DNA from 2 places in the Micromonospora chersina genome. Region 2 is predicted to be linked to the other one. Evidence: riboswitches for the same ligand, from Rfam matches in the RefSeq annotation. Region 2 holds a riboswitch; the other holds the start of a gene.
What was found. Region 2 has a riboswitch for cyclic di-AMP ahead of GA0070603_RS19390 (C40 family peptidase). Riboswitches for the same ligand answer to the same signal wherever they lie in the genome.
Positions count from the first base shown of each region.

Region 1: it holds a riboswitch for cyclic di-AMP, as region 2 does, so the genes downstream of both, GA0070603_RS17100 (coiled-coil domain-containing protein) here and GA0070603_RS19390 (C40 family peptidase) in region 2, are expected to answer to the same signal.

Region 1 is NZ_FMIB01000002.1:3,696,523-3,711,231, forward strand. Features, by position in the region: gene GA0070603_RS17010 (YciI family protein) at 1-251, shown strand, start outside; gene GA0070603_RS17015 (RNA polymerase sigma factor) at 248-1,492, shown strand; gene GA0070603_RS17020 (dihydrofolate reductase family protein) at 1,522-2,250, shown strand; gene GA0070603_RS17025 (hypothetical protein) at 2,147-2,581, opposite strand; gene GA0070603_RS17030 (hypothetical protein) at 2,590-3,024, opposite strand; gene GA0070603_RS17035 (EndoU domain-containing protein) at 3,051-3,560, opposite strand; gene GA0070603_RS17040 (WXG100-like domain-containing protein) at 3,568-4,062, opposite strand; gene GA0070603_RS17045 (hypothetical protein) at 4,065-4,388, opposite strand; gene GA0070603_RS17050 (YbaB/EbfC family nucleoid-associated protein) at 4,388-4,813, opposite strand; gene GA0070603_RS17055 (hypothetical protein) at 4,900-5,397, opposite strand; gene GA0070603_RS17060 (CsbD family protein) at 5,529-5,702, opposite strand; gene GA0070603_RS17065 (heavy metal translocating P-type ATPase) at 5,836-8,091, opposite strand; gene GA0070603_RS17070 (DUF8832 domain-containing protein) at 8,106-9,086, opposite strand; gene GA0070603_RS17075 (heavy-metal-associated domain-containing protein) at 9,123-9,332, opposite strand; gene GA0070603_RS17080 (metal-sensitive transcriptional regulator) at 9,487-9,786, shown strand; gene GA0070603_RS17085 (DUF305 domain-containing protein) at 9,831-10,457, opposite strand; gene GA0070603_RS17090 (DUF6153 family protein) at 10,543-10,965, opposite strand; gene GA0070603_RS17095 (YibE/F family protein) at 11,163-12,488, shown strand; cyclic di-AMP (ydaO/yuaA leader) riboswitch at 12,643-12,773, shown strand; gene GA0070603_RS17100 (coiled-coil domain-containing protein) at 12,778-13,797, shown strand; gene GA0070603_RS17105 (carbonic anhydrase) at 13,861-14,529, opposite strand.
Region 2 is NZ_FMIB01000002.1:4,157,118-4,171,826, reverse strand. Features, by position in the region: gene GA0070603_RS19400 (C40 family peptidase) at 1-993, shown strand, start outside; gene GA0070603_RS19395 (N-acetylmuramoyl-L-alanine amidase) at 1,057-3,051, opposite strand; cyclic di-AMP (ydaO/yuaA leader) riboswitch at 3,293-3,430, shown strand; gene GA0070603_RS19390 (C40 family peptidase) at 3,442-4,479, shown strand; gene dcd (dCTP deaminase) at 4,551-5,129, opposite strand; gene GA0070603_RS19380 (pyridoxamine 5'-phosphate oxidase family protein) at 5,208-5,753, shown strand; gene GA0070603_RS19375 (zinc metalloprotease) at 5,823-6,806, opposite strand; tRNA gene GA0070603_RS19370 (tRNA-Gly) at 7,048-7,121, shown strand; gene GA0070603_RS31545 (hypothetical protein) at 7,352-7,522, opposite strand; gene GA0070603_RS19360 (WapI family immunity protein) at 8,082-8,600, shown strand; gene GA0070603_RS19355 (MOSC domain-containing protein) at 8,837-9,484, shown strand; gene GA0070603_RS19350 (hypothetical protein) at 9,491-10,333, opposite strand; gene GA0070603_RS19345 (VOC family protein) at 10,432-10,812, opposite strand; gene GA0070603_RS19340 (DUF4111 domain-containing protein) at 10,904-11,680, opposite strand; gene GA0070603_RS19335 (DUF899 family protein) at 11,701-12,432, opposite strand; gene GA0070603_RS19330 (GNAT family N-acetyltransferase) at 12,502-12,990, opposite strand; gene GA0070603_RS19325 (aldo/keto reductase) at 12,990-13,988, opposite strand; gene GA0070603_RS19320 (VOC family protein) at 14,056-14,442, opposite strand; gene GA0070603_RS19315 (DUF1801 domain-containing protein) at 14,439-14,709, opposite strand, start outside.

The sequences.
Region 1 (14,709 bases), 460 kb from region 2:
GCGAGCTGGTGGGCGGCGAGGCGCTCGCCCACCCGTCGCAGACGCGTACCGTCCGGCCCGGCGCCGGGGGCGCCGAGATCACCGACGGGCCGTTCGTGGAGAGCAAGGAGCAGTTCGCCGGCTACCTGATGGTCGACTGCGAGACCCCCGAGCGGGCCGCCGAGATCGCCGCCAGCTGGCCGGACGTCGCGCGCGGCGTCGGCGTGCTGGAGGTGCGGCCGGTGATGGAGCAGGCCGGGACGGAGATGTGACCGACCGGGCGGTCGAGGACCTGCTGCGCGCCCTCGCGCCGCAGGTCCTCGGCGTGCTCGTCCGCCGGCACGGCCAGTTCTACGCGTGCGAGGACGCCGTCCAGGAGGCGCTGCTCGCCGCCGCCACCCAGTGGCCGGAGCAGGGCCTGCCGGAGCATCCCCGCTCCTGGCTGGTCACCGTGGCGACCCGCCGGCTCACCGACGAGTGGCGCAGCGAGCGGGCCCGCCGGGACCGGGAGGTCGCGGTGGCGGTCCGGGAACCGGCGTACGCGGCGGTCGCCCCGCCCGCCGACGAGGAGCCGCCCAGTGGGGACGACACCCTGAAGCTGCTCTTCCTCTGCTGCCATCCGGCACTCACGGTCAGCGCCCAGGTGGCGCTCACCCTGCGGGCGGTGGGCGGGTTGAGCACCGCCGAGATCGCCCGGGCGTACCTGGTGCCCGAGGCCACGATGAGCCAGCGGATCCGCCGGGCCAAGCAGCGGATCGAGGCGGCCGGGGCCCGGTTCGACATGCCCTCGGCGGCCGACCGCGACGCCCGGCTGCGCGCCGTGCTGCACGTCCTCTACCTGGTCTTCAACGAGGGGTACACCGCCTCCAGCGGTGCCGAACTGCACCGGGCCGAGTTGACCGGGGAGGCGATCCGGCTGGCCCGGGAGCTGCGCCGGCTGCTCCCCGACGACGGCGAGGTGGCCGGGCTGCTGGCCCTCATGCTGCTCACCGACGCGCACCGGGCGGCGCGTACCGGCCCGGGTGGCGAGCTGGTGCCGCTGACCGAGCAGGACCGCACCCGCTGGGACCGGGCCGGGATCGCCGAGGGCGTGGCCCTGGTGACCGAGGCGCTGACCTGGTCGGCGCCCGGCCCGTACCAGGTGCAGGCGGCCATCGCCGCGGTGCACGCCGAGGCGCCCACCGCTGCCGACACCGACTGGCGGCAGATCGTCGCGCTGTACCGGCTGCTGGCCCGGCTGGCGCCCAACCCGATGGTCACCCTCAACCAGGCCGCCGCGGTGGCCATGGTGGACGGTCCCCGGGCCGGGCTCGCCCTGCTGGCGCCGCTGGACGCCGACGAGCGGACCGCCGGCCACCACCGGCTGGCCGCCGTCCGCGCCCACCTCCTCGAACTGGCCGGCGACCGGGACGACGCCCGGACCGCCTACCTGGCCGCCGCCCGGGCCACCACCAGCCTTCCCGAGCGGCACTACCTGGAGGTACGCGCCGCGCGGCTCGCCACCGACCGATGAGTTACGCCGGCCGGGACAGTCCACCTCGCATGGGAGAGGTCACCAGTCAGATGTCGGTGTCGCTGGACGGGTACGTCGCGGCGCCGGGGCAGAGCCGGCAGGACCCGCTCGGCCGGGGCGGCCTGCGGCTGCACGAGTGGTTGTTCGCCAGCGAGAGCTGGCGCGAGCGGCACGGGCTGGCCGGCGGGGACCGGAACGTCGACGCCGAGGTGGTCGACGAGGTCACGGCGGGAGTCGGCGCGTACGTGATGGGGCGCCGCATGTTCGGCGGCGGCGAGGGCGGGTGGGACCTGGACTGGACCGGCTGGTGGGGTGACGAGCCGCCGTGGCGGGTCCCGGTCTTCGTGCTGACCCACCACCCGCGCGAGCCGCTGGTGATGCGGGGCGGCACCGAGTTCCACTTCGTCACCGACGGCATCGAGGCGGCGCTGGCGCGGGCCCGCGCGGCGGCCGGCGACCTCGACGTGGCCGTGGCGGGCGGGGGCGGGACGGTGCGCCAGTACCTGGCGGCCGGGCTGCTCGACTCGCTGTGGCTGCACGTGGTGCCGATCGTCCTGGGCGGCGGCACGCCCCTCTTCGACGGCCCCGTCGACGCGGTGTGGGAACCGGTCAAGGTGGTCCCCGCCCCCACGGTCACCCACATCCACTACCGGGTCAGAACAGCCGGCCCCGGTACGGATGCGACCGCTTCCACGTCTCCTCCCACTGAAGCAGCTCCGCCTGCCAGAGCGGAAGCTCAGGATGGTAGTCCCGGATGAGATGGAGACTGTCCGGGCGACTGGAGAGGAACGCCCAGTACGCCTCAACCGCCTCGCGCAGTTCGTCGAGGGAATACCGGCCCTTCTCGCCCGCCACCCATTGGTTCTCGAAGTCGATGCCGTCGCTGGTCAGCGTGACGTCGTACTTGTCGCTGCTCCACTCCTCGAACGGATGCCGACCGTGGGAAACGTCGTCGATCATCGCCAGCGCGTCGAGACAGGCCGCATGGTAGATCGAGACGTCGGTGATCAGCCAGGCACCGAGAGCCCGGTATCGCTGGTCGGCGACGTGGAACAGGGGCAGCCGGTACTGGTCGACCGAGAAGGTCATGCCGACGCTCAGAACAACCGCCCCCGATAGGGGTGCGGGCGCTTCCACGTTTCCTCCCAGAGCAGCAGGTCGGCCTGCCACTGGGGCAGGTCCGGGTGATACTCCCGGATCAGATGGGTTCGCTCCGGCATGCTCACCAGAAAGCGCCAGTACCGCTCCAGCACCTCACGGATCTCCGGGACTGGGTACTCGCCGTGCTGAAACTCCAACCACTGGTTCTGGAGCGACACCCGTTCGGGCGTGAAGTGGACATCGAACTTGTCGCTGCTCCACTCCTCGAACGGCTGCCGACCGTGGGAAACATCGTCGATCATCGCCAGCGCGTCCAGGCAGACGCGGAAGTAGATGGAGATGTCGGTGGTCAGCCACACTCCCAGCGCCTCGTAACGTTCGTCGTCCACCTGGTACAGCGGCAGCTTGAACTGGTCGATCGAGAACGTCATCGAACTCACGGATTACCTCCGGGTTGTCACACGACAGGCCAGCCGTGCTTCAGTGCGCCTGTTTGCGGATGGTAGTAGCCCTCGATCGTCAGATTGCGGTACGTGCCGCGCCACGTGCCGTTGGGCAGACGTTGTGCGTTACGGAACGCGCCACTGATGGCCGCGTCCACCTCCGCCGGGGTCCAGTGGTCCGGGAAGAAGGAGCTCACTCCCTGGTTACCGCCCTTCGGCTTCCAGGTGCCGGCCGGCGGGTTGACGGTCGGGTCGAAGTACTCCGGTTGGGCGGTGTAGGCCCGGGTCCGGGGATCCCGCTGTATGGTGCCGGGCTTGAGCCTGCGACCCGGGAAGTCCTGCCCGCCGGGTCGGTAGTGGTAGCCGGAGCCGGTTGCCATGCCGGGGCGCTCGTGACCGAGAAACACGTGGTCGCGTGAGTGGGCCGTCATACGGCCCGGACGGTTGCGCTTGTTGGCGCGCCTCAAATACTGAAGCGCGGCGCGCATCAGGCGGCCGCCGGCCTTCCCCGATCCCTTGGCCATCAGCCGGTCACCCGTCGATCAGTTTCCAGATGACCTCTTGGACGAGGTTGCCGACGATGGTCCGGGCCAGCTGCTGGAAGATCGGGATCTCCAGGAGCGAGGCCCCGAAGGTGACCGCCGCCGTCGCGACCGCCTGGGCGATCTGGATGGCCAGGACGACGAGTTGCACGATCACGGCGATCTTCAGGGCGAGCACGATCGCGCCGCAGATGATCAGCCCGGTGCCGGTGAGCACCGCGGCCGTCACCCCGTCGCGCAGGCTGTCGGCGGGGCTGTCCTCCCGGTTCCACCAGGACTGGAAGGCGGTGATGTCCTGGCCCGAGTGACTGGACCAGACGGTGGCGGCCCCGGTGTTCGCCTCGGCCACGACGCCGGACAGGGTGCCGGAGAAACGGATCCAGGCGTTGCCCATCTCGAAGAGCTTGACCTCGTCGGCCTCCGGCCACGTGTAGCCGAGGATGCCGAGCAGCGAGCGCAGTTCGCCGGGCAGTTCGAGGCCCACCGTCAGCCTCCCAGCGCCTGTCGCAGCCCGTCGAAGCCCTGCTTGATGGCGGCCTCGATCCCGGCGTAGCGAACGGCCATGTCGGTGAGGTCGGTGCCGGCGGCGGCGATCTCCTCCAGGGCGGTGTCGAAGCATTCGAAGGCGAACGCGGAGACCTCGTCGTGAGCGGCGCCGATCAGAGATCCGATGTCGTCGGAGCCCCAGGGCCGGCCGAAGGCGGCCAACTCGGCCTGGAATGCCGTCATGGCCTCGCTGAACCGGACGGCCACGTCGCCCAGGGCGCGGCCGGAGCCGCCCAGCCCGTCCGGGTCGACCTCGATGGCCATCACCGGCCGCCCTGGCCGGACAGCCGGTCCTGGGCCTGGACCAGCGCGTCAGTGAAGGTGGTGAGCTGCCGGCCGGCGTCCTCCTGGATCCGGCGCAGTTGCTCGCCGAGGGAGCTGAGGTCGACCTGGCCGGGAACGGCGGCGGTCGCCTTCTCCTGGAGGTCGGCGAGGGCCGCGTTGACCGCCGTGCTGATCTCCTCGGCCAGGGATTCGCTCGGCAGCCGCATCACCCGGGGGTCGAGGGTCAGCGCGGTGACCCGCCCGGGCGGACCGGCCGTCACCCGGACCAGGCCGTCGGCCGCCTCGCCGACGCCCTCCGGCGGAGCGGGCGCCTCGCCGTCGGCGCCGGCGGTGAACCGCCCCAGCGCGGACATGGTCTCGGACAGCACGCGGCCGAGGCCGGACGGATCGACGGGCTGGGCCATGGGCGTAGCTCCTCCGGGTCGAGGTCGCTTCGCATCCTACGAACTGGCCGCCACGAATGTGACCCCTGGTGAGTCACTGTGGACTGTCAGGCGCGGCACTCCCGGGTGAGCCGCTGCGGGATCTCGACGAAGCTGGAGCCGAGCCACTTCACCGGGGCCGACGAGTTCGCCCCGGCCTCGATCCGCCGGGCGGCGTCGCCGACCAGCGCCTTGATCTCCGGGTCCTCGGCCCGGGCGGCCTGCCCGCGTACGTCGTCGGCCAGGTCGGCCAGGTCGGCCTTGACCTGGTCGTTGATCTGCTCGGGGGTGAGCTGGCGGCGGGTCGCGGCCGCGGAGTCGGCGGCGATCTCCTTGCTCTTCGCGATGATCAGCTTGTCGACCGCGGCGCAGACGGCGGCGGTGTTCGCGGCGGTGACCGGTGACGGCGTGGCGGTGGCCGCGGGAGGGGCGGTGGCGCTGGGCACGGCGGTGGCGCTGGGCGCCGCGGTCGGCTCGGCGGCCGGCTCCTCGGTGGACTGGCAGGCCGCGGCGAGCGCGGTCATCGTCACGAGGGCGGCGGCGCGGATCGCGGTGGTACCGGACATCGTTCTCCCGTGTGGTGGGCGGCCGTCGGTCCGGCCGGAGCGGGCGGTGACGACGCGCGGCGGCCGGGCCACCCCCGCGCGCAGCACGCCGGGCCGGCAGGGCTGCCGGCCCGGCGGAGCGTACGGCGTGCTCAGCTCTTGAAGGCGTCCTTGATCTTCTCGCCGGCCTGCTTCAGGTTGGCGGCGGCCTGGTCGTTGCGGCCCTCGGCCTCGAGGCGCTCGTCGTCGGTGGCCCGGCCGACGCCCTCCTTGACCTTGCCGGCGGTGTTCTCGGTCGCGTTGTCGATCTTGTCGTCGATACCCATGGGAACCTCCACTCAGCAGTTCCTGACGAAGTGGAGGTACCCCGGCCGCCACCCGCTCAACCGCACCTTCATCACACCGGGTGAACCGACGTGCCGCCGGACCCGGAGTCCGGGACCGGCGGCACGCGGCTGGTCAGCCGACCGGGCGGAAGCCGCGCAGCCGGAGGCTGTTGGCCACCACGAAAACCGACGAGAAGGCCATCGCGGCGCCCGCGATCATCGGGTTGAGCAGGCCGGCGGCGGCCAGCGGCAGGGCGGCCAGGTTGTAGGCGAAGGCCCAGAACAGGTTGCCCTTGATGATCGCGAGGGTCCGCCGGGAGAGCCGGATGGCGTCCACGGCGGCCATGAGGTCGCCCCGGACCAGGGTCAGGTCGGACGCTTCGATGGCCACGTCGGTGCCCGTGCCCATGGCCAGCCCCAGGTCGGCCCGGGCCAGCGCGGCGGCGTCGTTGATCCCGTCGCCGACCATGGCCACGGTCCGCCCCTCGCCCTGGAGCCGCTCGACCACGTCCACCTTGTCGGCCGGCAGCACCTCGGCGATCACCTCGTCGATGCCGACCTCGGCGGCCACCGCCTTCGCCACGGTGGCGTTGTCGCCGGTGAGCAGCACCGGGGCCAGCCCCAGCTCGCGCAGCCGGGCGACCGCCTCCCGGCTGGTCGGCTTCACCACGTCGGCCACGGCGAGGACGCCACGGGCCCGCCCGTCCCAGCCGGCCAGGACCGCCGTCCGGCCGGCGGCCTCCGCGCCGGTCGCCGCCCGCGCGACCTCCTCGGGTACGTCGAGACCGCGCCCGCGCAGCAGCCGGAGCCGCCCGACCACCACCTCGCGGCCGTCCACCGCGCCGGTCACGCCGAGGCCCTCGGCGTTGGCGAAGCCGGTGACGGCGGGCAGCGGTCCCGCCTCGGCGGCGCCGTCGGCGACGGCCCGGGCGATCGGGTGCTCGGAGGCGGCCTCCAGCGCGCCGGCCAGCCGGAGAAGTTCGGCGGCGTCCTCGCCCTCGGCGGGCAGCACGTCGACAAGGGTCATCTTCCCGGTGGTCACGGTGCCGGTCTTGTCCAGCACCACGGTGTCGACCTGGCGGGTGGACTCCAGCACCTCCGGCCCCTTGATCAGGATGCCGAGCTGGGCACCCCGCCCGGTGCCGACCAGCAGCGCCGTCGGCGTGGCGAGCCCCAGCGCGCAGGGGCAGGCGATGATCAGCACCGCCACCGCGGCGGTGAACGCGGCGGTCGTCCCGGAGCCGGTGCCGAGCCACCAGCCCAGCGTGCCGGCGGCCAGCGCGATCACGATCGGCACGAAGACCCCGGAGATCCGGTCGGCGAGCCGCTGCACGGCCGCCTTGCCGGTCTGCGCCTGCTCCACCAGCTTCGCCATCTGGGCGAGCTGGGTGTCCCCGCCAACCCGGGTGGCCCGGACGACCAGCCGGCCGCCGGCGTTCACGGTGGCGCCGACCACGGTGTCGCCCGGCCCCACCTCGACCGGCACGGACTCGCCGGTCAGCATGCTGGCGTCGACCGCCGAGGTGCCCTCCTCCACCACGCCGTCGGTGGCGACCTTCTCGCCCGGGCGGACCACGAACCGGTCCCCGACCACGAGCTGGTCCACCGGGATCCGGGTCTCCTGCCCGCCGCGCACCACCGCGACGTCCTTGGCGCCCAGCTCCAGCAGGGCGCGCAGGGCGGCGCCGGCGGTCCGCTTGGACCGGGCCTCGAAGTAGCGGCCGGCGAGGATGAACACGGTCACCCCGGCCGCGGCCTCCAGGTAGATGTTGCCGGCCCCGTCGGTGCGGGTGATGTCCAGCCGGAACGGGTGGGTCATCCCGGGCATCCCGGCGTCGCCGAGGAAGAGGGCCCAGAGCGACCAGCCGAACGCGGCCAAGGTGCCGAGCGAGACCAGGGTGTCCATGGTCGCCGCGCCGTGCCGCAGGTTGATCCAGGCGGCCCGGTGGAACGGCAGCCCGCCGTAGACGACCACCGGGGCGGCCAGGGTCAGCGACAGCCACTGCCAGTAGTCGAACTGCCAGGCCGGCACCATGGCCAGCACGATCACCGGCACGGTCAGCGCCACCGACACCCACAGCCGGGTACGCAGCCCGTGCAGCTCGTCCACCGGCTCGGCGGTCGCCTCGGCCCCCGCCTGGCGGGGCGGCGGCGGGACGACGGCCGTGTAGCCGGTCTTCTCGACGGTGGCGATCAGGTCGTCCGGGGTGACCTCGTCGGCGTACCGGACGCTGGCCTTCTCGGTGGCGTAGTTGACCGTGGCCTCGACGCCGTCCATCCGGTTGAGCTTCTTCTCGATCCGGGCGGCGCAGGAGGCGCACGTCATGCCGCCGATCGCGAGTTCGATCATGTTCGGCGCGACCGGCAGGGACTTCGCGGTCGATGTCATCGCGGCACCTTCTGTCAACTGTGCCCGTGCCCCGGGGTGCCGTGGTCGGCGTCCGGGGTCGGTGCGGTCGTGGGGGCCGGCGCGGCGGACGCCGGAGCGGCCTGGTCACCGGCCACCACGGTGAACTCCGCGGTGTGCACCGCGTCGCCGTGCCGGAAGTCCAGGTAGAGACGGTACGTGCCGGCCGACGGCACCTCGGCGGCGAAGGTCACCGCCGGCCCGGCCGGGGTCCGCCCGTCGCCGGGCGCGCCCTCCGGGTGCACGTGCAGGTACGCGAGGTCGCCCTGGCGCAGCGCCACCAGGTGCCCGTACGCCCCCAGGTAGGGCTGGAGGTCGGTGACGGGCCGGCCGTCCCGGCTGACGGTCAGGGTGAGTTGGCTGGTCCGGCCGGGCTCCGGGGTGCCGGTGAGGGTGACCGTGTAGCCGTCGACGGTGGTGCTGGTCGCCGGCGCGGGCAGCGGCCGGGCGTCCAGCGCGCCGGGGACGGTGACGTCGACCCCGAGGGTGAGCGGCTCCCCGCCGGTCGGGGTGAAGTCGGCGAACGCCCGCCAGACGCCGGGACCGGCGAGCGGTGAGGCGACCCGCCAGGTGCCGTCGGCGGCCAGCTCCGGGTGGACGTGCCGGAAGCCGGAGAGGTCGCGGCGGGCGACGATCAGGTGCATGCGCTTGTCGTGCGCCACGTCGTAGCGGGTGACGGGCCGGCCGTCGGGGCCGGTGATGCGGAAGGCGAACTCGCCAGCCGGCGCGGTGACCGGCTGGAGGGTGTAGCCGCGCTCGGAGACGAGCAGCCCGCCGGGCAGGTGGGCGGTGGCGGTGGCGCCGTGGCCGCCGTCACCGTGGTCGGCTCCGGCGGAGTCGTGGCCGGCGTCGGTGGCGTCGTGGCGGGTCTCGGCGGCCGGGGTGACGGGGCCGGCCGCGTGACCGACCCCGTACGCCGTGCCGAACACCGCCGCGAGGCCGAGGGCGAAGCCGCTCAGTTTCGTCGCCGTGTTCATCGTGGTACCTCGGTTTCTACGGGTCTTCCGGACCCGTCACGCCCCGACGAGGTCGTAACCGGCCTCGTCCACGGCGGCGCGGACGGTGTCCGTGTCCAACGGGCTCTCACTGGTGACGGTGACCCGGCCGGAGGCCAGGTCGACCTGGACGTCGGTGACGCCCGGCAGCGCGCTCACCTCGGTGCTGACCGAGTTGACGCAGTGCCCGCAGGTCATGCCCTGCACCTGGTACGTGGTGGTGACCATCGCGCATCTCCCCTTCCTGCCACCTCCGATCCTATACCCCCAGGGGGTAAGCGGAAGGGAGACGGCTGCCACTTTTCGTACCGTTACCCGGTGGGGGTATCGGCCACGAACAGGACCGTACCATACCCCCGAGGGGTACGCTATCCTTGATGTCATGACCGCACCGACGACCCCGACCCGGGGCTACACCGCCAGCAAGGACCAGCTGCTCGCGCGGCTCCGCCGCATCGAGGGCCAGGTCCGCGGCATCGAGAAGATGGTCGAGGACGACCGCTACTGCATCGACGTGCTGACCCAGATCTCCGCCATCCAGGCCGCGCTGGACAAGGTCGGCCTCGGCCTGCTGGACGGGCACGCCCGGCACTGCATGCACGAGGGCGCCGCCGAGGGCCGCGCCGACGAGATGGCCACCGAGATGATGGCCGCCGTCGGCCGCCTCATGAAGCGCGGCTGACCGGGCCGGGTGCCCCGCCACCGGCGAGGCACCCGACACGTGGCTCAGAGCCGGTCGAGCATCTTCCTCATGGCGTCGATCTCGCCCTGCTGGGCGGTGACGATCTGCCGGGCCAGCGCCGTGGCGTCCGGGTGGGCGCCGCGGGTGATCTCCTCCCTCGCCATGGTGATGGCGCCCTCATGGTGGGCGATCATCATGGTGAGGAACTGCCTGTCGAAGTCGGTGCCCGACGCCGCCCTCAGCTTCGCCAGGTCGGCCTCGGACATCATCCCGGGCATGCCGTGGTCCATCCCCGGCATCCCGTGCCCGGCGCTCATCGAGGGCGCCGGCCGGCCCCACGCGGCGAGCCAGCCGCGCATGGTGGCGATCTCCGGCCCCTGGGCCGCCCTGATCTGCCCGGCCAGCTTCCTCACCTCCGGGTCGGCCGCCCGGGTCTCCGCCAGCTCGGACATCTCCACGGCCTGCTGGTGGTGCGGGATCATCATCTGGGCGAACATCACGTCGGCGGCGTCGAACGAGGCCGAGGCGCCCGCGGCGGGCGTGGCGGTGCCGGCCGCGCCCGGCATGTCGTGGCCGGCCGTCGGATCGTCGCCACAGGCGGCCAGGGCCAGAGCGACGGTGACGCTCGCGCCGGCCAGAGCGGCGCGGCGCGCGATGGTACGAGTGAACACGAGTGTGCCTTTCGAGTGTCGGAACGTACGCAGCGGACGGCGGACGCGGGGCACCGGTGGTCCGGTCCCCTCGCGTCGAGGCGTCCTATCTGCGCAGCACCGACGTCGTCGCCAGGCGCAGCCCGAAGGCCCGGGGCGGCGGGGCGCGCGGGCCGGCGGGGTGCCGGAGCGGGCCGCCGGCCGCCGCGACGGCGGACCGTGACCCGGTCCGCAGCAGCACGACGACCAGCAGCGCGACGGCGAACGCGCCGAGCACCGCCAGGCAGACGCTCCACCCGGACGGATCCGCGCCCGGGTCGCCCGGCGGCAGGGCGCGTGCGGTGCAGCGGTCGCCCTCGCAGTCCGCCACCATGGCGAGCGCTGCGGAGTGCCCGGCCGGATGCCCCGCCGGCTGTCCGGACGGGGAGTGCGCGCCGTGGCCCAGGGTGTGCATGGCGGTCAGCCCGACAAGCGTGCAGACGAGCAGCAGGAGCCGGACCCACCGTCCGGTCGCCGCCGTGCCCGCCATGCCACCACGGTAACCGGCCGCTCGGGTACGCCCCGGGGGAACCGCCGCGGCACCGTGTCCCGGGGCGTCTCCGACCCGCCTGGCTACCATTCCGGGGCGACGACCCGGCCGCGCCCGTCCCGCGGCGCACCGGCCGGTCCGGCGAACCGGCCGGCCCGGAGACACGAATCCCGTTGCGAATCGTTGGGAGAGACGCCATGGGCGCCGACCACACCCGTCCCGCTCCGTCGGCCCCACCGGGGGTACGGCGGATCCTGGTCGCCACGGTGGTGCCGCTCTTCCTGATCACCGTGGTGGCCGCGCTGGTGCTCTGGCCCCGGCAGGACCGGGAAGCGGCGGACGCCCCGGCACTGCCCCGCTACCACGGCACGGTGACCCGGGTGGTGACCGTGCCCTGCCCGCCGACCCCGGAGGCGCCGGAGGGGAGCCCCGGCGGTTCGGCCGGGCCGTGCGGGACGGTGACCGTCGCCGCCGAGCAGGGCCCGGACGCCGGGCGGCAGGTCGAGACTCCGGTGCCCTCCGGCCCGGGCGCGCCCCGGGTCGAGGTCGGCGACGAGGTGATCCTGGTCGAGCTGATCGACCCGGCCGACCCGGCGGTGAAGAGCTACAACATCGCCGAGCACCAGCGAGGCACGCCGCTGGTCTGGCTGGCGGTGCTCTTCGCCGTGGCGATCGTGGCGTTCGGCAGGTGGCGCGGGCTGGCCGCGCTCGGCGGGCTGGTGGCGAGTTTCGCCATCCTGCTCGGCTTCGTGCTGCCCGGGATCGGCGCCGGCCAGCCGCCGCTGCTCGTGGCGATCGTGGGCGCCGCGCTGATCATGTTCGTGGTGCTCTACCTGACGCACGGGGTCACCGCGCAGACCTCGGTGGCCGTGCTCGGCACGCTCGGCAGCCTGGTGCTGACAGGTGTGCTCGGCACCCTGGCCACGGCCGCCACCCACCTCACCGGATTCGGCAGCGAGGACGCGACCACCCTGTCGATGTTCCAGGGCGACGTCGACCTGCACGGCCTGCTGCTCGCCGGCATCGTCATCGGCTCGCTGGGCGTGCTGGACGACGTCACGGTCACCCAGGCGGCCACTGTCACCGAGTTGGCCCACGCCAACCCGGCGCTGTCCCGCCGGCACCTCTACCGGGCGGCCACCCGGGTGGGCCGCGCGCACATCGCCTCCACCGTCAACACCATCGTGCTGGCGTACGCGGGCGCCTCGCTGCCGCTGCTGCTCCTGCTCGTCGCCGACTCCCGGCCGGTGAGCCAGATCCTGACGAGCGAGTTCCTGGCCCAGGAGATCGTCCGCAGCGCGGTGGCCACGCTCGGCCTGATCGCCGCCGTACCGCTGACCACCGGACTGGCCGCGGTGGTCACCACCGCCGGGCGGCGCGGGACCACCGAGGGCCCGGCCGACCCTCCCGCGCCCCGGCCGCCGGCCGGGCGGGACGAGGCGCTGGAGGCGCTCGGCGGGGCGCCCGGGCAGCGGGCCGGCGGGTGGCCCGGCGGCGACAGGAACACGGAGGCCGCATGGTGACACTCCGCAGCGTGATGACGGATTCCAAACGCGATCCTGGTCACGCACGGCGAGGACGAATTCTCGCTATTGGTCGGCTTCCGGACGTAGAACACCGGGAGGACTCTCGGGTAACCTCGCTGCCGGTCACCGCCGAAGGCGCGCACCGGCGCCAGCGGTGCCGCCGCCCAATCGCCCGCGGGCGAGCCGGGGAACCAGGTACATGGGGTGAATCCGCGCGAGCGGTAGGGGCCACTTCCGTCCCGAACCCGTCAGCTAACCCGGTCGGCGGCCGACGGAAGGGAACACTGTGACGGCACCCCTGCGGCGCTGGCTGACCCCCGTGGTGGCCGTCGTGGCCGCGCTCACCGTGCTGGTGGGGCCGACCCCGGCGACGGCCGCTCCGAGCACCCCCACCCCCTCGGGGCACTCCGAGGACGACGACGACCCCCTCATCACCGAGGCCATCGACGCCGCCAACCGGGCCTACCTCCAGGCCAAGGCGAAGCTGGACAAGTCGCGCAAGCGCCAGCTCCAGCTCGCCCTCGAGGTGAAGGCCGCGCAGAGCGAATTCGACGCGCTCAGCCCGCAGGTGGCCCAGATGGCCGCGCAGTCCTACCGCACCGGCCGGATGGGCGCCATGGCCATGCTGCTGGACAGCAGCACGCCCGACTCGTTCGTCCGGCGGGCGGCCGCCCTCGACGAGCTGAACCTGATGAACGCGCAGAAGCTCGCCGCCATCAACGCCGCGAAGAACCGCGCCGAGCAGGCCAAGATCGCGCTCGACATCGAGGTGCGCGAGCAGGAGAAGCAGAAGAACGCGATGGCCCGCGAGAAGGCCGAGACGGAGAAGGCGCTGCAACTGGTCGGCGGCATCGGCTTCACCGGCGGCCTGGTCTCGGCCACCTCACCGGTCGCCCGGGTCGGCCCCGGCCGGACCGCCGACGGCGACTGGAAGCCGGAGTCGTGCAGCGAGAACGACCCGACCACCTCGGGCTGCATCACCCCGCGCACACTGCACGCGTACAAGGAGGTGAAGCGGGCCGGCTTCAACCGCTTCGTGGGCTGCTACCGCCCGGGCGGGCCGTGGGAGCACCCCAAGGGCCGCGCCTGCGACTGGTCGCTCCAGAACAGCGGCTTCTCCCCGTGGCGGACCAAGGACCAGCGGATGTACGGCAACAACGTCGCCGCCTTCCTCATCCGCAACGCCGACCGGCTCGGCATCTACTACGTGATCTGGAACCGGCAGATCTGGTTCCCGGCCACCGGCTGGAAGTCCTACAGCGGACCCTCCAACCACACCGACCACGTGCACATGTCGCTGCTCTGACGACGTACGCCGAGAGGGGCCGGTCCGCGATGCGGGCCGGCCCCTCGACGTTCGGCGGATCGTTCAGCCGGCGAGCGCCGGGTCGGCGGGCGCGGCCGGGGCCGGCACCGGCGTGACCGGCGCGGTGGCCGGAATCTGGGCCACGATGCGCGCCTCGCCGGCGCTCAGCCGGTACGCCATGCCGACGATCGTGCACGCGCCGGCGTCCACCCGCTCGGCCAGCACGGCGGACCGGGCCACCAGGGCCTCGACGGTCTGCGCGATGTGGATGTCGATGATGGCGTCCAGGTCCTCCACGCCGTCCCGGCCGGCCCGGAGCAGGCTGGGCGCGACGGCGTCCACCACGGCGCCGAGGTGCCCGGCCGGCGAGGTGCCGGTGCGGACCGCCTCGCGGGCGGCCTGGACCGCGCCGCACGAGTCGTGGCCGAGCACCACCACGAGCGGGGTGCCCAGCACGGTCACCGCGTACTCGACGCTGCCGAGCACCTCGGGGCCGGCGGTGTGCCCGGCGGTGCGGACCACGAAGAGGTCACCGAGGCCGCGGTCGAAGATGATCTCGGCGGCGAGCCGGGAGTCGGAGCAGCCGACGATCACCGCGAACGGGTGCTGCCCGTCGGCGACCGCCGCCCGGTGTCCGGCGTCCTGGTTCGGATGACGCGGGACACCGGTGACGAACCGCCGGTTACCGGCCTGGAGTTCGGCGAGCGCCTGTTCGGGAGTGGTCGGCGGCATCCATCCTCACCTCGTCCTCGGGCGAAAAAGACCTGGTCAGCCGGCCGGCGACGGAGGCGGCCTCGGGACCAACCGTCACACGCAGTCCAAGGTACGTCAAGATTTACGTGATACGCGTTTCATACGTTGCGCCGCCCTTGACGGCGGCCCGGAACCCGGCCTCGCCCCGCACGCACGGAC
Region 2 (14,709 bases):
GAACGTCACGCCCCGAGCCAGCCCCCCGGCCGCCCCGCCGGGTTCCACCGGGTGGTACGCCGTCTCCTCACCGTGGTCGCCGCCGTCGCGGTCGGCGCCGGGCTGCTGGCGGCCCCGGCGCACGCGGCGCCGTCGGTGGACGAGATCGACGCCCAGATCGACAAGCAGTGGGAGCAGCTGGAGCCCACCATCGAGCAGTACAACAAGGTGCGCGCCCAGCTCAAGGTCAACCAGAAGAAGTCGGCCGACCTCGAGAAGAAGATGGTGCCGCTCGAACTGGAGTCGGCGCTGGCCATGAACAAGGTCGGTGACATCGCGGCCCGCTACTACATCCAGGGCCCGTCCCAGGACCTCGGCGCGCTGCTTGTCAACACCAAGCCCGGCACGCTCGCCGAGCAGTTGGTCATCCTCGACCGGCTCGCCGACGACCAGCGCCGGCAGATCGCCGGCGTTCTCGCCGTCCGGGACAAGTACAACAAGCAGAAGCAGAAGCTGGACGCGCTGATCGCGACCGAGCTGAAGCAGAAGGCGGACCTGGAGACGAAGAAGAAGCAGATCAACGCCGAGATCAAGCGGCTGACCGCGATGCTGCCGGTGACCTCGATCCGCCCGGCGGGCTGCCCGGCCATCGACGGTGTGGTGAGCAGCGCCGCTCGCACCGCGATCAAGACGGCGTGCGCCCAGGTCGGCGACCCGTACGTGTGGGGCGCCACCGGCCCGAACTCCTTCGACTGCTCCGGTCTCACCCAGTACGCCTACAAGGCGGCGGGCATCTCGCTCACCCACTTCACCGGCGCCCAGTGGAACGAGGGTCGGGCGGTCTCCCGAGCCGAGGCCCGACCAGGGGACCTGGTCTTCTTCTTCAGCGACCTGCACCACATGGGCCTCTACCTGGGCAACAACATCATGGTGCACGCGCCCCGGACCGGAAAGCCGGTCCAGGTGTCCAGCATCAACACCATGCCGGTCGCCGGGTTCCGCAGGCCGTACTGATCCGCCCGCGCAGCACGAAGGCCCCCGGTCCACGCGGACCGGGGGCCTTCGTCGTCAGGTCGGTCAGGCGGGCGCGCCGACCGAGGCGGGCAGGACCTGGACGTCGTCGAGGTTCACGAACATCACGCGGTGGCCGAACTGGATCTGCACGTACCGGTTCTCGCCGCGGATCACCGTCCAGTCACCCGGCGCGGAGCCGTCGAAGGTGACCGCGCGGTAGTACTCGCCCGGCAGGACCCCGCCGACCGCGTACCGCTGGCCCGCCGAGAGGCTGTACTGCAGCGGGGAGATGGTCTGGTACGGAACCCCGGCCGGGTAGGCCGCCCGCTCGGGGTAGGCGCGCCCGTACACCGGGATGGTGGTCTTCCCGTCCCTGGGCGTCACCACGAAGCCGTTGGCCCACTTGGCCGTCGGCGCGGAGGCCGGGTTGTAGAACCAGGCCTTCTGGTTGAGGTACCAGATCGCGGTCCAGTCGCCCTGGATGTCCGCGAGGGCGTACGTCTGGCCGGCCGAGGCGCGGGCGCCGTGGTCGGAGATGTACATGGTGTCCGGCGTGCCGTTCGGCCGCAGACCGAGGTCGTTGACCAGCGGGGCGGTCGCGCTCGGCGCCGTACGGAGGATGACCGCCGAGGAGCCGCGCAGCGGGCACGGCGCGGCCGGCGGCGTGGGCTTCGGCACGCCCGGCGGCTGCTGGTTGCAACCGGTGAAGGCGGGCTGGTTGGTGGCGAAGTCCGGGTCGATGGTGACCAGGCCGGTGTGCGGCGTGCCGGTGGAGTGGAATGGCGCCTTCATGAGGTCGAAGTAGTGCGACCAGTCCCAGTACGGGCCCGGGTCCCAGTGCATCCCGGCCACGGTGCCGGCGGTGGTGCCGGGCACGTTGTCGTGGCCGATGATGTGCTGCCGGTCCAGCGGGATCTGGAAGCGCAGGGCCAGGTGACGGACCAGCTTGGCCGACGCCCGGTACATCGCCTCGGTGTACCAGGTGCCGTGACCCGCGAAGCCCTCGTGCTCCAGGCCGATGGACTTGGCGTTGACGTACCAGTTGCCGGCGTGCCAGCCGACGTCCTTGGCCTTGATGTGCTGGGCGACGTAGCCGTCCACCGAGCGCAGCGTGTAGTGCCAGCCCAGGTAGTCGGCACGCTTCACCAGGTCGACACTCGGGCGGAAGTAGCCCTCGGTGTCGTGGATGACGATGTACTCGATCTTCTGCTGGGCCGGCCGGTTCCCGAGGTCGTGGTTGCCGTAGTCGCCCGGGTCCGCGCTGAGCTGCTCGTAGGGGGCGGGGATCCACTCACAGGCCAGCCGGACCGGGCACTCCAGGCCGTCCGGCCGCTCGGCGCGGCGCAGCCCCAGCTTGTGCAGCCCGGACTGGTCCGGCGTCACAGTGGTGGCGGCCAGGGTCACCCGCTGGCCGTCGTCGGTGGTCCGGGTCGCGCCGAGGCCGAGCTGGTCGTAGACCTCGTCGGCGAAGGCCGCCGCCGCGTCCTCGGTGTCCGCGCCGGAGTAGCGGGCCACCGCGCCGTACCAGGCCGCCGGGTCGGTGCCGGCGCCGACCGGCGCACCCAGGTCCTTCTGGTACGAGGCCAGCAGCGCCGCCCCGCCCCGGATGTTCGCGGCCGCGTCGGTGCGCAGCGTCTCCTCGGCGAGGCCGGTGAGCGCCGCGGCGGCGTCGACCGTCTGCAGGGACGCCTGCGGCAGCACGTCCTCCGCCGGCGCCGACGCGATGGCCGGGTCGAGGGTGAGCGGGCGCGAGTCGTCGCCCCGCGGGTCCTCGTCCTCGTCGACGTGGCCGCTGGCCGGCGTCGAGAGGACGTGCTGGGCGTCGGTGAGATGCATCGGGCCGTAGCCGCCGCTGGTGCTCGGCTGGCCCGGGTGGGTGTCCCAACGCGATTCCAGGTACGAGACGCCGAGCAGGACGCTCTGCGGCACGCCGTACTCCGCCGCGGCGGCGGCGTACTGCTCCTGGCGGTCGGTGGCGGGTTGGGTGAGCGGTTCCGCGGCCACCGGACCGGTGGCCACAAGCGCGGTGGCCGCCGCGACGGCGGCTGCCAGCAGCATCCGTCTGCCCGACGGCGGGGGTGAGAGGTGCATCGAACCTCCAGACAGGGATGGGGGTCACTGCGTCCTCACCCTCGCCCCGCACACCCCCCAGGTCAATACCTTTCCGACAGGTAATCTGCCGTGAAAAAAACCTTCGGGTACGGAGTGTCACGGCGACTTGGGTTGCGGATCGGTAACGGTCATCTCTACTCTGGTCAATCGTCGGCCGCCAGTTTCACCGTCCAACCCGGGTGGTGACGGTCCGACACCGCCGAGTCGCCTCCGGGCGAGCCGGGGACCCAGGTACCTGGGGTGAATCCGCAGCCACTGCGGTAGGGCGGCTCCCTTCCCGCCCGAACCCGTCAGCTAACTCGGTAGGCGGGCACGAAGAAGGAGTACGGAAGCCCGGTGGCACACCATGCCCCGCGGCCACCGTCGGGCCGGTCGGTCGACCGGTCGACGGCTGCGCCGCGTTCCCGCTGGTCCCGCTTCACCACCGTCCTCGCCGCCCTGGCCGGCACCGCCGTCGTCCTGACCGGCGGCGCCACGGCGGCCCACGCCGAACCGTCGGTCACCGAGATCGAGCGCCAGATCGACCAGGACTGGAACAAGCTCGAACCGATCATCGAACAGGTCAACGCCACCCGCGAGCAGCTCGCCGCCAAGCGCAAGCAGGCCGACGCGCTCGCCAAGCAGATCGCCCCGCTCCAGGCCCGGGTGGACGCCGCACTCGGCCAGGTGGGCGGCCTCGCCGCCGACGCGTACAAGGGCGACAACAACCTCTCCACCGTCAACGCGCTGCTGGGCAGCCGCTCCCCGAGTGAGCTGGTGGACGGCCTCGCACTGCTCGACCGCTTCGCGAACCGCCAGCAGGCGCAGGTGCGGACCGTCGCCGAGCTGCGCGACCAGCTGGCCGCCAAGAAGCAGCCGCTGGACCAGATGATCGGCGAGCTGGCACGCACCGAGGCGCAGCTCGCGGCGAAGAAGAAGCAGATCGACGCCGAGATCGTCAAGCTCCAGAAGCTCCGGCTCAAGGTCTACGGCAGCGGCGGTGGCGGTCCGCTGCGCCCGGCCCCCTGCCCCGCCGGCTACCCCGGTGGCCCGGCCGGCGTCGCGGTCAAGTTCGCCTGTGCCCAGATCGGCAAGATCTACGTCTGGGGCGCCGCCGGCCCGGATCACTACGACTGCTCCGGCCTCACCATGGCGGCCTGGGCCAAGGCCGGCGTCTCGCTGCCGCACAACGCGCGGCAGCAGCACGACGTGACCAGGCGGGTGAGCCGGAGCGAGCTGCGTGCCGGCGACCTCGTCTTCTACTACAGCGACCTGCACCACGTCGCCATGTACGTCGGTGACGGCTGGGTGGTGCACGCCTCCCAGTCCGGTAAGCCGATCACGATGAAGCGCGTCGACGACGGCCAGATCAACAGCTACGGTCGCCCGGGCTGATGTGCAAGGAGGGGCCCCTTCTTAACGCCTCCGGTATAGGAAGGGACCCCTCCTAACAGCCGGTCGATGAGTCAGCGGGTCGGCCAGGTGCGCCAGTTCTGCCAGGACCGGCTCGGGGTGGGGCCGCGCTGGCCCTGGTAGCGGGAGCCGTAGACGGCCGAGCCGTACGGGTGCTCGGCCGGCGAGGAGAGCCGGAAGATGCAGAGCTGGCCGATCTTCATGCCCGGCCAGAGCGTGATCGGCAGGTTCGCCACGTTGGACAGCTCCAGCGTGACGTGGCCGGAGAAGCCCGGGTCGATGAAGCCGGCCGTGGAGTGGGTCAGCAGGCCGAGCCGGCCCAGGCTGGACTTGCCCTCCAGGCGCCCGGCGAGCTGGTCGCCGAGCGAGATCACCTCCAGTGTGGAGGCGAGCACGAACTCGCCCGGGTGCAGCACGAACGGCTGGCCCTCGGCCACCTCCACCATCGAGGTGAGGTCGTCCTGTTGCACGGACGGGTCGATGTGCGTGTAGAGATGGTTGTTGAAGACCCGGAACAGCCGGTCCAGACGTACGTCGATGCTGGACGGTTGCACCAGCGTGGGCTCGAAGGGCTCCAGCGCGAGCGTGCCCGCCTTGATCTCGGAGACCAGGTCGCGGTCGGAGAGCAGCATCGGAACACCATAGCGACCGGTACGGGTGACCTGCGTGTCGGACTACATCTTCGTACACCTGTTCGATAGAATGTCCGCATGGCTTCCTGGTCCGAATTCGCCGCCGACGAGCCCCGCCTCGCCGACGAGATCCGCCTCCTGTTGCAGCAGTACGGGCCGGGTTTCGGCTACCTCGCCACGGTCCGCGCCGACGGCGGCCCGCGGGTGCACCCGGTCTCCCCGGTCATCACCGACGACGGGCTCTGGTGCTTCGTCATCGACTCGCCCAAGCGCCGCGACCTCGAACGTGACGGCCGCTTCGCGCTGCACTCCTTCCCGCCGGAGGAGAGCGACGACGAGGCCTACGTGGCCGGCCGGGCCCGCCCCGTGACCGACCCGGCGACCGTGGCCCGGGTGGCCCGGATCGGCCGGGCCGCGCCGCAGGGCGACTGGCGGCTGTTCGAGTTCACCGTCGACGTGGCGATGCTGACCCGGCGCGACCAGGTGACGCGGCCCGGCGGCGGCCGGCCCGAGGTGCGCGTCTGGCTCGACCCGGGGGCCGGCGCCGCGGCTCGGCGTGACCCGCTCGCCCCCGAGGGCCGGCGCGGCCGGCACGGCTTCGACACCCGCCGCCCGGCGGCCTGAACCCGCACGGAAAACCGGTGCCGGTCCCGTCCGAGGACGGGACCGGCACCGGCGTGTGGTGCGGGACGGTCAGGCCGCGCGGTAGGCGTTCCACGCGGTCAGCATGCGGCTCGCCTGACCAGGGGTGAACTGGTACATGCACGAGTCGTAGGTGTAGTCCATGAAGTTGGTGATCGGGTCCAGGCCGGCGGTGGTGCAGGTGTCGCGGCCGGTCGGGCACTCGAAGGCCGGCGAGGCCTCGGCCGGGGTGTCGGAGACGCTGTCGCCCGAGCCCGAGCAGCCACCCTGGAAGGTGTGGTAGAGGTTCAGCCAGTGGCCGACCTCGTGGGTGCCGGTGTCGCCCTGGTTGTAGTTGGTCGCCGTGCCGCCCGGCAGCGACTCGCTCAGCGCGACCACGCCGTCCATGCTGCTCAGCTTGCGCTGCGGGAAGGTGGCCCAGCCGAGCAGGTCGTCGCTCAGCTCGCCCAGGTAGAGGTTGAGCGTGTTCTTGCCGCCCTCACGCAGCGAGGTCTTCATCGAGCGCTCGGCCGAGGAACCCTGCACGATCGGGTACCAGGCGGCGTTGGTGACGTGGTGCACCTTGGTGAGCTGGAAGCTGAAGGCGGTCGGGGCGCCGCCGGTGGCACCGGCGTACGCCTTGTTCAACACGTCGATCTGCTGGGTCACCATCGAGTCCGGGATGTTGCCGCCGGCCCGGGTGCTGTCCCGCTGGATGACGTGGACGACGACGGGGATGGTCACCGTGGCGAGCGTGGTGGCCCCGGCGCCGGCGCGGAAGTTCGCCCGCTCCCGCAGCGCCGCGGCCAGGTCGGCGTCGCGCTCACGGACCTGCTTGGCGGTCAGCTCGTTCGGGTCCAGCTTGGCCGTGCCACCCTTCTTGACCCGCGCGTCCGAGTGGACGTCAGCGGGCCCGACGCAGGACGCGTCGGGGGCGGCCGAGAAGGCCGAAGCAGCGGGGACGACGCCCACGGCGGCGGTGCTGAGCAGCAGCGCGAGGGTCGTCGACGCGACGCCGGCGGTACGCCGGGTCAGCAGGTTGGGACGCAGTCCCATGGGCCCACCTCTTTCGAACGGCATGACAGGGGGTATGTCACGCCGGGTCGGAAACGTGTGGGAGACGTTACATCCGATCGAAGGATTTGAGAACGGCCATATGTTGCCGTGGTGAAACTTTCCGCTGCTGACCGGCGGTCGACGATGACAAGATCGTTTCGGTCCGGTTGCGACGCGTGATCGGGCTGCGGGGGTACCTGGGTGCAGGGAGGCGGTGGCCTCAGGTACAGTGGTGCCGCCTGCGGGTGTAGTTCAATGGCAGAACATCAGCTTCCCAAGCTGACAGTGCGGGTTCGATTCCCGTCACCCGCTCCAGCATGAGGCCCCAGCTCAGGACAGGTTTCCTGGCTGGGGCCTCATTCGTTGCCATCGCTCCGTACGCCGGCACGCTCTGCGGCTGTCCCGGTCACGGCCCGGCCGAATCGTTCGGCGACGTCCTGGATCAGCAGGTTCGACGGGGCGACGAAGGTGTCGAAGCGACCGTCGATCGACCGGTCGAGCAGCGGCTTGTGCCGCTCGGCCGGTAGGCCCGCAAGCCCGAGGAATCAGCCGAACACCTGCCGGCAGTGCCACTCCCAGGCGCCGTCGGCGCAGGTGCGGTCGACCACCACGGCGAGTAGGTGGAAAGCTGCCCGCTCCCAGGTGGCCGGGTCGGCGGGATCGGCGGCGAGTGACGGCGGAACCGGTCGAAGCGTTCGGCCAGTTCCTCCAGCCACCCCCGCCACTCGACCAGCGCCTCGGTGACCACGCTGAGCGTCTGTTCCGGGTCACCCATGCTGTCGGTGGGGCAGCACCAGGCATGGACGGGACCGCCGCCGAAGTCGGCCTCGCCGACACCCCACCGCCAGCCTGACGCCCAGTGCCCGTAGTGACCGACGATCGCGAAGCTCATCTCATCCGCCCACCGGGTGCCCTGCTGCTGCCCCCAGCTGTACACCTCCGGTCTGCCCGACCGGCCGGGTGGCCGGGTGGGGACGGCGGCGGAGGGCGGCAGTGACCGGATGACGGCCGGGGCGGTGTCCGGGTCGAACGGCTGTCGGGCCGGATCCACCTCCGCCCACGTCAGGTACCAGGGCACGATCATCGGATCCCGGCTGGGGAGGTACGGCTCGGCGTCTGGCTCGTCGGACAAACAATCGCTCCGATGGGTCGGCCTCCAACTCGCCCACCGTATTCGATCGGGCTGCGTCGACTCGACCCCATTGATCACGGTCTGGCTGGCGGCGGGTCAGGCCGCGGGCTGACTGACCGCGCAGTGCGTGAGACTCTGCTCCGGTGAAGCTGATCTCCCGTGACGGCGGATATCTCGAACTTCGGCCCGAGGGATACCAACTCGACGCCACTGACCTCGTTCGGGAAGACGAGGAGGATGATCGGGATGAGTGGCTCGTCGTCAGCTGTCGTGTCCGCATCGCCGACGGCCGCGAGTGGAGCTTCGTTCAGCCCTGCTTGACGACTGACGAGGCGGAGATGCTCGCTGTCTGGCTGGCCGGCGTAGGTGCGGGCGACGTGACACCGACGCCCGTCGCGCCGCCGGCCCGAGCCCTGCTCTCCTTCATCGAGCCCAACCTGGCCTTCAGCCTCGAAGATGCCAACCCGGCCCGGGCCCGCGTACGCGCCCACTTCTCCCACGAGAGCATGCCCCCGTGGAATCCACATCACGACTGGCCCGACTACCACGCATACTTCATCACCCTTGACGTCAGCACCGCTGACCTGCTCTCAGCAGCTCAACGATGGCGGATCGAAATCCAACCTTTCCCCACGAGGACGCCGCCAAGGTCACCTTGCTAGACGTTGCCGAATTTCCGCCCGAGATGGCGGCCAGTCCCGCGGATCCGCTGCGTTGAGCCCTAGAGAGCACCGGGGAGCGCGCTGAGCAGGCTGTCGGCGCCCTTGCGTACCGCCTCGTCATGGTCATCGAGCAGTGTCGCAAGCACCGTTTGGAGCCCGGTGCGCTGAGGATCAGCCGCCGGCGGGGGCCGGGAAATGGGTCGCTTCGGCGGGCGACCGGTCCTACCTTGCCTGCCATGAAGCTTCTGTCCGTCAATGTGGGCAAGCCACGACCCAATCCATGGAAGAAGCTCAGCGCGACAGGAATCGACAAGCGCCCTGTTTCCGGCCCGGTGGCTGTCGCCGCCCCCGGCCCGAAGGGCACCGGCGAAGTCGGTCTCGCGGGCGACCGCGTCTACGACGTGAAGCACCACGGCGGTCCCGACCAGGCCGTCTACGCGTACGCCCGCGAGGATCTCGACCGCTGGGAAGCCGAGTTGGACCGGTCGCTCACGAACGGTGGCTTCGGTGAGAACCTGACGACCGTTGGCGTCGATGTCAATCGCGCGTTGATCGGCGAACGCTGGCGGATCGGGCCGGATGTCGTCCTGGAGGTGTCCTGCCCACGGATTCCCTGTGCGACCTTCCAGGGCTGGCTGCAAGAGCACGGCTGGATCAAGCGGTTCACGGAGGCCGCGTTGCCGGGCGCGTACCTGCGTGTGATCGAGCCCGGCCAGGTCCGGGCCAGCGACCCCGTCGAGATCATGTACCGGCCCGCCCACCAGGTGACCGTCGAACTCGTCTTCCGCGCGATGACCCTCGAGCCGGAACTGTTGCCGCAACTGCTGGCCGCCGAGGCACTGCCTGAGGAAGAAAGGGAACTGGTCCGCCGGCGGTGTCCCTGAGGCCACCTATGAGGCGCCGGCCTCGCGGGAGCTGCGCAATGCGCCGACGGCCACCAGTTGCACACCGGCGAGCGCGACCGCGACCTCAACGGCCTGCGACAGCTGAGGGAAGTCCTGCGATGAGGTGCTCACCGCCACCCCCACCTGCAGGAAGGCGCCGTCGGCGGGCCTGGACATCACCCACCAGCCTGACCACGCCGCCGCGAGATCCGCGTATGCGTTGACCGCTCCGAGTGACAGCAGGACCAACCCCACCGGGAGCAGCCAGCGCCGGTCGGCCCGCCACCCGGACAGCGCGAGTGCCCCCATGGCCACGAGGGCAGCGAGCAGCGCCGGCCACACCGTCCCGAGCAGGTCGAGCAGCGGATAGCGGCCGAACTCCCGCGCGAAACTCAGCCCGAGCCAGGCGAAGAACAGCAGCGCGAGGACTGCGGTCGCCACACCCTGCCGCCTGCCGCGAGCCGGTAAGGCCAACACACCGGCCGCGAGCCCGAGAACCCCGAGCGCCAGACCCAGCGCGGCGAGCCTCTCCCGGTCGATCAACTCCCGCCAACGCGCCAACAGGGCCGCCTTCGCCCCCGTCCCGTAGGCCAGCCAGCCTGTCTCATCGACCTGCTCCTGATACCAGAACAGTCTCATCGCCGCCACCACGGCAAGAAGCCCGATACCGGCGGCGACGGCCCACCTCACGCGGCGCCCACCCCGGCTGGCCAGCACATGACCGAGCAGTGCGAGCAGCATGGCCAGGCCGAACTGCAGCGAGGAGGCCGGCATGGCGAGCAGCGCCGCCGCAACCGAGAGCAGGCCGGCCGCGACGGATGCGACGAGCAAGCCGAACGACAGACGCATGGCCGAGATCGTGACACGAGCCGGCGGTGCGCGAAGCCCCCGAACGGGGAGCCGACCGGGGACCGGCACCAGTCTCGTGTGACGGGCCTACACCGCCGTCAGAGCGGGCTGAGGCGGCGCCTGAGCAGGCAGAATTCGTTGCCTTCCGGGTCAGCGAGGACGTGCCAGGACGCATCCGCGGGCTGACCGATGTCGACGAGTTTGGCCCCGGCGGCCAGGAGACGCTCGAGCTCGGCGTCCTGATCGCGGTCGGTGGCGTTGACGTCGATGTGCAGCCGGGCAGGCCCGTTCTTCGGCTCGTCGTTGCGGATGAGGAAGATCGTCGGCTGCGGGCCGCCGAACCCCTCGCGCGGGCCGATCTCGATGCAGCCTTCCGCTTCGCGATCGAGCTCCACGAAGTCCAGGACCTCGCACCAGAACCGCGCCAGCACCTCGGGGTCGCGGCACTTGAGCACGAGTTCACTGATACGACATGCCATTTGAGCGAAACCTACTCTCAGCGTGGGAACTGCCGGTGCGAGACCGTACCGGGCGGGGTGACCAGGTGTTAAGGCTTTTTCTTCGCCGGGCTCAGTCGCCGAAGCGGCTCCAGGCGTCGTCGGCGACCGCGTTGACGCTGTCGACCGCGGCGATCAGGTCGGTCGCGGTGAACCGCTCCGCTTCGCCCGCACGCCAGCTGACGGCCCGTCGCGCGAGGTCGGCGTACTCGGGGAACAGGCCCGCGAGATATTCGCCGGCCGCGGCCTTGGAGATGATGTCGCCGTGGGCCAGCGTGTGGTGCAGCCGCGCGGGTCCCAGCACGAACCAGCTCACGAGCCCCCCGTCCATGGGGGTGTCCGGCGACACACCGGCGAGTTCCGCCGGGAAGGTGGCCGCCCTGGCCTGCCAGTACTCGCGCAGGTTGTCGAGGTTGTACCGGCGGAGCCGCTCCGGGTCGACCCGTATTCCCAGCTCGTCGACGGCCGGGCCGCGTACCGGGATGCCGTGGTGCCGCAGGGTGAGCCAGAGGGCGGGGCTCAGCTCGCCGCAGGGCGCGCCGGTCCTGAACTCGCCGTCGACCACGAACGGGACGGCCCGGCCGTCCGCCGGCCAGGACCGGGCCAGGGCGGGTTCGAGGTAGACGCCGTCGAAGTGGGGTGACCGGGGCATGCCGGCGTGGATCCGCGCGAGCTGGGCCAGATCGTCGCGGGTCGGTGGGCGCGAGGTCAGGATGACCGTGTCGACGTCGCTGGCGCCGGGCTGCCAGGCGCCGAGGGCGGCTGACTCGACGACGTAGAGCGCCCGCACATAGCCGGGCAGCGCCCGGTCGACCGCGTGCAGGTACCGCCGGGTCAGCTCCTCGATCACCCCGCTGACGGTAGCCGGGATCAATCCCCGCAGCAGGAGGCTCCGGTCGCGGCCGTGACACCCGGGCGGCTCCACTGCGCGATCGGGCGGCCGTCGAGACGCCACTGGTGCCCGCTGACCGTCGGCCACCCCTCCGGTGAGTCCTCCCATTTCTCCTGCCGGCCGTACACGGTGAGGTCGAGGGCGTGGTAGCTGGTCGTCAACGCCTCGACGCCGCGCCCGGTGGTCCAGTAGGTCTCGTAGATCCGGTTCTCGTCGTCGCGCAGGTAGCAGGCGATGAACCCGAAGCCGCGGCCGTCCACCAGGGCCGGGTCGGAGTCCCGCGCCGAGTACCAGGGGAAGCGGTAGCCCATGAACTCCGCGAACGGGGCGCTGTCGGCGTAGGAGCCCTGGCAGAACACCGCGTACGTGACGTCCCGGGCGTGCAGGTAGTCCAGCCTCTCCATGTGGCAGGTCGCGAAGGTGCATCCCTCGCACTGGTCCTCGTACGGCTTGCCGTCGTGCCACATGTGGAAGTAGGCCATCAGCATCCGGCGGCCCTCGAAGACCTCCAGCAGCGGCGTCTCCCCGGCGGGGCCCTGCACGGTGACGGGCGGCACGGGTGTCATGGGCAGCCGGCGCCGGGCGGCCGCGATGGCGTCGCCCTCGCGGGTGTGGGCCTTCTCCCGGGCCAGCAGGTGGTCACGTTCGCGCCGCCAGGTCTCCCGGTCGACGATCGGCGGCAGGGCGGTGCGCTGGGTGGAAGTCGTCATCGGGGCGGTCTCCTTCAGGCGTCCGAATCGGTCACCTTATGGACCTGCCCGCCGGACGATTCTCATCGGTCACCCGGAAGTGAGGTCGAGGACGTGCCGCAGGCAGGGCTGGCCGCCGATCAGCACCTCCTCGACCGGCACGAATCCGGTCCGCCGGAGGACCGCCAGGGACGCCGGGTTCGCCAGCGCGGCCGACGCGACCAGGCGGCGCAGCCCGTACTCGTCGCGGGCCAGGGCGCAGACTCGACGTACGCCCTCGCGGGCCACGCCGCGCCCGGTGGCCCGCTCGGCCACGCGGTAGCCCAGTTCGGCGCTGCCGTCGGCCACGTCGACCAGGTTGAACCGGCCCAGCACCGTGCCGTCCTCGTCGACCAGGACGTGGAAGTGGCACTCGCCGGCCTCCTGCTCCCTCAGCAGGCCCGCGAGCCGGTCGGCGAACTCGTCGAAGTAGTCGTCGCCCCGGTCCGGCACGAACCGGGCGAAGTACTCCCGGTTCACCCGCTCGAAGCGGAGCAACGCCGGGGCATGAAGAGGGCCGAGTCGTTCGAGTGTGGGCATCAGCCGACCGTAGCAACGCGGAGGTCGGCGAGGAGATCCTCGACGGCGGCGAACTCGTCCGGCCGCAGCGGGCCGAGGGCGAGCGCGCCGGCGTTCTGCTCGACCTGGGCGACGGTACGAAATCCCGGGATCGGGACGGTGGTCGCGCTGCGTGCCCAGAGCCAGGCCAGCGCGCCCTGGGTGGGCGTACGGCCGCCGGTGGCGAACACCTCCCGCAGGGCCTCCACCCGGGCCAGCCACTCGGGTGCCCCCGCCCCGTCGCGGAAGTACGTCATCCAGTCGTAGCTCTGCGACCGCACGTCGTCCCGGGCCACCGTGCGGCCGTCGGCGTACTTGCCGCTGAGCAGGCCCATGGCGAGCGGCCCCCGGTTGATGCTGGCCAGCCCGGCCCGCTCGCACAGTTCGATCATGGCGGGCCGGTCGGCCAGCACCGACATGTCGTGCTGCACCGCGGTGCAGTGCGGGCCGGCGGCGGCGAAGGCCGCCGCGCGTTCCGGGTCGTCGGTGCTCCAGCCGTACGCCCGGATCTTGCCGGCGGCGACCAGCTCTTCCAGTGGCTCGACCAGGTCCAGGGCCTCCGCGACCGGCAGGTCGCCGAGGTGGAGCTGGTAGAGGTCGACGTGGTCGGTCCCCAGCCGCCGCAGCGAGCCGTCCAGGCAGTTGCGCAGGTACGCGACGCTGCTGTCCGTGCCGAGCGCCTCCCGGGTCCGCTCGTCGAAGGTGAACCCCCACTTCGTGGCGATCACCACCCGGTCGCGGTCGGCGCCGAGCGCCCGCCCGAGCACGACCTCGCTGTGCCCGGCGCCGTAGCTGCTCGCCGTGTCGAAGAAGGTGACGCCGAGGTCGAGGGCCCGGTGGATGGCCCGGGTCGACTCGGCGTCGTCGACCCGGCCCCACCCGTACTGGTTGGCGCCACCGGCGTACGGGCCGCCGATCGCCCAGCAGCCCATGCCCAGCGCGCTGACCTCGATCCCGCTCCGTCCCAACGTGCGCTTCATGATCCGCTCCCCGCTCCCGCTCGTGCTGTCACCGGTTGCCACTCTCCGGCTTCGAGCGGGCTCGAAGTCAAGACCCCGGGTACCAGCGCAGTTCGACGGTGTTGCCGTCCGGGTCGCGTACGTAGATCGAGGTGGCAGTGCCCCGCGCCCCGAATCGTGGCACCGGTCCGGTCAGCACGGTGAACACTCCCGACTCCACCACCTCCGCCCAGTCGAGCGGCTCGACCACGAGGCAGAAGTGGTCGACGTTCGACCCGCCCGGCTCGCCGCGGACCAGGTCGATGATGGTGTCGGCGTTGACGCGTACCGAGGGGAAGGGCACCTCGCCGGCGCGCCAGCGGTCGACGCGTACCGGTGCCAGGCCGAGGGTGTCGCAGTAGAAGCTCAGGGACCGTTCGACGTCGGTGACGGCGAGGACCAGGTGGTCGAAGCCGGTCACCCGCACGGCGCTCACCGGGTCTCCAGCGCGTACGCCTCGCGCAGCCAGCGGGTGAACAGCTCCGGGTCGATCTCGGCGACGGTGCGCAGCTTCACCGAGGCCATCCGGCGCGCGCCCGGGACGAGCCGCCCGGAGTCGTCCGCGACGTCCTGCCCCCGCCACAGCCCGAAGGTGACGTACGCGGGGTACGCCTTGACCAGGCAGACCGGGGTCTTGCCGGGCCGGTCGCCGAGCCCCCAGACCGGGTGGCCGTGCCACATCGCGCCGGTGGCCTCCGGCAGC